Regions from separate parts of the Psychrobacter fjordensis genome, predicted to be linked through region 1. Evidence: predicted binding sites of a transcription regulator. Region 1 holds the regulator's gene; the other holds the start of a gene.
The links. The regulator PhoB, encoded in region 1, activates phosphate uptake and scavenging genes when phosphate is short. The targets are predictions, from matches to a motif close to TGTCATNAANCTGTCATAA.
Positions count from the first base shown of each region.

Region 2: a site for PhoB is predicted at 1,919-1,937, ahead of pstS (phosphate ABC transporter substrate-binding protein PstS). Genes of this name have one in related genera too.

Region 1 is NZ_CAJGYP010000001.1:1,383,763-1,386,981, forward strand. Features, by position in the region: gene asd (archaetidylserine decarboxylase) at 1-611, opposite strand, end outside; gene dtd (D-aminoacyl-tRNA deacylase) at 724-1,179, shown strand; gene phoB (phosphate regulon transcriptional regulator PhoB) at 1,326-2,030, shown strand; gene phoR (phosphate regulon sensor histidine kinase PhoR) at 2,093-3,184, shown strand.
Region 2 is NZ_CAJGYP010000001.1:898,496-901,714, forward strand. Features, by position in the region: gene pstC (phosphate ABC transporter permease subunit PstC) at 1-507, opposite strand, end outside; gene pstS (phosphate ABC transporter substrate-binding protein PstS) at 674-1,846, opposite strand; TPP riboswitch at 2,178-2,308, shown strand; gene thiC (phosphomethylpyrimidine synthase ThiC) at 2,561-3,219, shown strand, end outside.

The DNA of each region.
Region 1 (3,219 bases):
GCGACAATCATCGCTCCGACCATCACTACGGCTGCTTTGCCATACTTAGTATCAAACATACAAACCAAACGCTCATTACGTGCAAATAAGTCAGGCACGTTATCGGCAGTCGTATTATTGACCGAAAACAGCGTACCCGGTACGTAACGCGTCTTGGTTAAAGTACCATCGAACGGCATATGGACGCGGTGATAATTACTAGGTGCTAGATAAACGGTTGCAAAGCTACCATCAGCAAAATAATGGCCGTCTTCGCTATCAGCAAGTAGCTGCCCGACATCGTAGTAGCGACCTTTGGCTTGGAGCAATTTATGGTCTTCGATCTGACCCAACTGCGAGATAACACCATCCGCAGGGCTGACAATACCGTCAGCAGTCGTATCGATAGGGCGAGCATCGTCTTTTAGTTCACGAGTAAAAAAATCATTGAAACTTTCATAGGCATTAAAGCTCTGGCGCTCATACTCGTCCAAACTGACATGATAAGCTTTAGCAAAGCTACGGATAAATGCGCGTTTGACGTAAGGGTGGCGACTTGCGGCTAGACGGCCTGCAACTTTACTTAGCTGCTGCTGCGGGACAAGCTGTTGCAAGGTGGTGAATAAATTCATAATGAGGTTACCAAAGTAAAGTTCAATGTAATAATTAATGGGCAAGTGAATGGCTGCATTTTATCATGGACAGCATGTTATTGTATGAGCATAATCTGTAAGGAGTCAGTAAATGAAAGCGCTTATACAACGAGTGAAGGGTGCGAGTGTCACCATTGATGAACAGTGTGTCGGTACTATTGAGCAAGGTGTGTTGGCATATATTGGTTTGGGTCACGATGATACGCTACAAAGCGCGCAGAGAATGGTCGATAAAATCTTGACTTATCGCATCTTTGAAAATGATGATGATCCTGCCAAATATGGTAAATTAGATAAAAACGTCCAGCAAGTAGCCGGCGGATTACTATTGGTATCACAGTTCACTTTGATGGCAAAAACCGATAAAGGCCGTCGCCCTGACTTCGGTGGTGCAATGGCACCCGATATGGCACAGGCATTGTTCGCACAATTGGTTGCTTATGCCAAAACCCAGCATGCCAATGTGGCCACTGGTCAGTTTGGCGCTGATATGCAGGTCTCAAGTATTAATGATGGGCCGCTGAATTTCTTATTAGAGGTAAAGTAAACAATCGGATTCAATATTAAGGATAAGGCATTTCAAACAAATGTCATTAAGCTGTCATAATTAATCCGTTTAATAGATAAAATATAGCGAGCACCTATCGCCTTTTTTATAAGTTGAGTTTTGTCATCTAACGCTGAGAATACCGTATGTATAATGAGCAAATTTTGATTGTTGAAGATGAACCTGCGATTCGTGAGATGATCGTAATGACACTAGAAATGGCTGGATTTGATAGCTTACAGGCAGCCGATGTGTCAGAGGCGCATCAGCAAGTCGTCGATCATAGGCCTGCGCTTATTTTATTAGATTGGATGCTGCCCGGAGATAAAAGCGGTGTTGATTTTTGCCGTATGCTCAAAAATGATGAGATATTGTCCGAAATCCCCGTCATTATGCTGACGGCCAAAGGTGAAGAAGATAGTAAGGTTCACGGCCTTGATGCGGGTGCTGATGACTATATGACCAAGCCCTTTTCGACACGTGAATTGATATCAAGAATCAAAGCAGTGTTGCGCCGTAGTAGTGCGCTCAGTAGTGATAAGCCTATCGAAATAGGCAATCTAAGCCTAGATACAAAGAGCCAGCGTGTGACAGCCACAGGCAAAGTCATCGAGGTTGGCCCCACTGAGTATCGATTATTAGCATTCTTTATGAGTCACCCAGAGCGTGCTTATACGCGGACCCAACTGCTAGATCAAGTATGGGGTGGCAACGTCTATATTGAAGATAGAACCATTGATGTACATATCAAACGTCTGCGTACATTACTGCGCCCACATGACTGTGATAAGTTGATACAGACGGTTCGTGGTACAGGCTATCGGTTTTCTAGCTTTATTGAACCCAGTTAGTTGACCCTAAAAGTGCCTTGGCAATCGTGGCCCAATATAGCGAATAGTGGTAAGGATAATAAATGAGCAATACTATGCCAATAGACAATAACCAGCAGGGCACGTTAAAGCCAACCTCTCAGAAGCATGCAACGGATCAACTTAAAAAAATCAGCAGCGCCGTACAAGCATTAAAAGATGCGGTGATTTTAATCAATGATGATGATGGTTTGGAGTGGTGGAATCAAGCGGCAGAGGATTTGCTGCTATTGCAAGTAACGGATAAAGGTCAAAGTATTTTTGACTTCATCAGTGCCCCTGAATTCCGTCAATATTATCAGTCTACGACGATACCTAACGATGGTGTTCATATAGAATCATGGCGAGATGCTAAGCGCTATCTAAAGTGTGAAATTACACCGTTTGGTGATGAAAAGCTGCTCATTATTTATGACGTGACACGATTGCATAATTTAGAAGAAATGCGCCGCGATTTTGTCGGGAATGTCTCGCATGAATTGCGGACGCCATTGACCGTAATGATGGGGTATTTAGAAAACTTCTCACATCAGCCAGATATGCCGCCGCATTGGCGTCGTGGTTTTGAGTTGATGACTCAGCAAACAGCTCGCATGAATAGAATTGTAAATGACTTGCTCCTGTTATCTCGCATTGAAATCGAAGAAGCTCATGAGCTGACTTATATTGATATGACCAAGCTGTTGACTCATGTCTATGATGATGCGCAAGCTTACAATCAATCGTATGGTCATACCATTCATTTGCAGATAGATACTTATGACGGGCTACAAGGTTCAGAGATGTACCTAAATAGTGCATTGTCGAATTTGGTGATAAATGCTATTAAATATACCCCAAAAGGTGGCGATATATCCATCAGCTGGACCAAGACATCAGAAGGCTGCAAGTTCGCTGTTGAGGACAATGGCATTGGCATTGCACCGCAGCATATTGAGCGTTTGACGGAGCGTTTTTATCGTATTGATAAAGGCCGTAGTCGTGCCACAGGTGGTACAGGTTTGGGCCTCGCGATTGTAAAACATGTCCTATATCAACATGAGGCAAAATTACAAATTGACTCGGTAGAAGGGGTCGGCTCCACCTTTAGCATGGTATTCCCAGCAGCTTATGTTCGATCTGCTCCTCCGAGTTAAGACCGAAAATATTACTAATTTATAGACGGATAATA
Region 2 (3,219 bases), 490 kb from region 1:
CATACCTAGCCCCATTGGTGCACCCGTAAATAGCTTACCGATGATAGGCAGTGGGCCAATGTGCTCAATGAACCATGGCTGAATGTGATCGCCAAAGAAAGGCGCAAATACAAACAATCCCCACATACCGTAAATGATAGAAGGGATACCAGCCAATAGTTCAATGGCAATGCCAAGTGGTTTTTTTAAGAACTTTGGGCACATTTCGGTTAAAAATATGGCAATACCAAAGCTGACTGGAACGGCAATTAAGATGGCGATAAATGATGTCACCAACGTGCCGTAAATAGGCGCTAATGCACCGTACTCATTAGCAACTGTATCCCAGTTATTGCTGGTATAAAAGCCCAAACCAAATGCTTGAATGCTCGGCCATGCGCCGACGATTAAAGAAACTAAAATACCACCTAAAGACATTAGGACAAGAATGGCAAAAGCTTTGGTTGCATTAACAAACAAAAAATCGTAACGTTTTTGTTTAGCCAATTGGGACCTTAAATCATTCATAAGTGTCTCAGCATTGAATAGGGTTGAGTCAAAATATTAGAAATCTTTATTGGGTTTTATCACAATAAACTTAGGAGCAAACTTACTGTGATAAAACCTCTCAAATAACTACCGGAGAATAGTTATTCGAGAGGGTAACTCTTAAAGCTTATTCAGTAGATAACAGTTACTGAGCCGGCTTGTAGACTGGTTGTCCATCACTGCCTTTCACGTCATTCCATTTGGCTTTGAATAAGGCAACAGCCGTATCAGAGAATGGAACGTAATCTAGTGCCATGGCATCATCGTCGCCTTGGGTATAGGCCCAATCAAAGAAGTTCAACACGCCAGCTACTTGCTGAGGATTTTCTGGTTGCTTGTGTACTAAGATAAAGGTTGCAGCAGCGATAGGCCATGCTTGCTCAGTCTCAGAGTTGGTGATAACTTTATAAAAGCCTTCTTGCTGTGACCAGTCGATGTCACCAGCCGCTGCAAAGGTTTCTGCAGAAGGTTGCACGAAGTTACCCGCAGCATTTTTTAGCGCTGTGTGTGACATTTTATTTTGCTTGGCATAAGCATACTCAACGTAGCCAATAGAGTTTTTCATACGGTTTACGTAGCTTGATACGCCTTCGTTACCTTTACCGCCTGCACCGGTAGCAGAGGTTGGCCATTTCACAGTCTTATCAACGCCGACGCTATCTTTCCAGTCTGTTGACACTTTGGCTAAGTAATCAGTGAAGTTAAAGGTTGTGCCTGAACCGTCTGAGCGGAATACGGTCGTAATAGCAGCATCAGGCAATGTCAAATCTGGGTTCATTGCTTTGATAGCCGGATCATTCCAGTTGCTAATTTTGCCCAAATAGATGTCTGCTAACGTTGTACCGTCTAACTGTAATTGACCAGGCTCAACACCGTCGATATTTACGATAGGTACGACACCACCGATAACGGTTGGAAACTGAATCAAGCCTGCTTCGTCTAACTCTGCAGGCGTCATCGGTGCATCAGAAGCGCCGAAATCGACAGTTTTTGATTGAATTTGTTTGATACCACCAGAGGAGCCAATTGATTGATAATTGACTTGACCACCAGTCGCACCATTGTAGTCATAAGACCATTTGGCATAGATAGGCTGCGGGAATGAAGCACCTGCACCCGTGATATTCATTGCGATATTCTCAGCAGATTTAAAACCTGTATCAGCAGAAGGCGTGCCTTGAGTCTGAGTGGTTGTTTCAGCCGTGGTGGCAGCGCTACTGGTAGTATCAGCAGCTGGCTCTGCCGTATCTGTTGACTTATTACACGCCGTAAGCATTAATGTACAACTAACGGCAACTGCTAATAACGAATAACGCATATAAGACTCCTGAAGTTTAACAACGATACAAAAAAGCATTGTTTGTGACATGCGTGCTATCTTGCCAAGTTTTTATGACAGTTTAATGACAACCTTATGAATCTTTCATTTGCTGTAATAAATGTGCAATTCAAGGAATCTTAGAAGAGTAAAGATACGCCCGATTATTACAGCACATTTATTAAGTAGTAGTTAAAGAGCGCTTATCGAAGGGTGCTCATGTTCTGTGCTTATCACAGATTTGAAATCTGCTATGTAGATGGAACACCTATGGCCAAATACTATTAGCCCTCATAGCAGAATTTTGTTAGTATGAAGGGGATTCACAACACTGACAGACTCGGGGTGCGGTGTATTATTGGCTCGCTTTATTAAAGTAGATGTCCTAATACATTCGCTGAGAGATCACCCGCCGAACCTGATGCGGTTAGTACCGACGCAGGGAAGTCTTAAGCACTTTGTTATTTATAGCAAGGGACGTGCAGAAATGCCTTTTTATCTTCATTACTATCTTGGTGTGCGTGATGTACTACTAAATAGTGAAGACTGATACAAAGCTGCGTCCAACGTTTGATGAGTATCACTCACGACTATATCACTCAGTTTTAGTCGCGAACGATGCTCATGAGCTGAACTTGCCCAAATTACAAACGCTACCCCCGCAGATACTGGCGGTGTTGATTTTATTCAAAAACCAACACGCTAGGACAGCATATGACTATTTTAGAGACCTCCCCAAACACAAAAGCCGCTCAAACTCATATCCCAGCCAGTGCCTCACTCAATGTGAGTGGCAGCAAAGCGGATAAAAAAGCAGACGCGCTAAAAACCCCTGCCCACCGTGCCGCAAGTGATGCTCGCTTCGAAGAAGATGCCCGCGATTTGCACCGTATCTTGCCCGCCTCTCGTAAAGTTTATATCGAAGGTTCAAGACCCGATATCCAAGTGCCGATGCGCGAAATAACGCTTGACCCTACTCCTGTGCAAGGCGTTTCTGAAGGCGAATGGGAGCAGAACCCACCATTTTATGTCTATGACACATCAGGTGTTTATACCGATCCCAACGTCGATATTGATTTGACAAAAGGCTTGCCGAAACTGCGTGAAGGCTGGATTGCTGAGCGCGGTGATACTGAGCAGCTCAATGGTTTATCTAGCTCATACGGACTGGCTCGCGCCCGCGATATCAGTACTGCTAACCTTAGATTCGCTCATATCGACAAACCACGCCGCGCCAAAGATGTCGATGGCAAAGCTGGCAACGTCACTCAAATGTACTACGCTCGTCGCGGTATCATCACTCCAGAAATGGAATATATCGCCATTCGCGAAACACAAAAACAGCATGAGCTGACCGATATGCGTCAGCACGA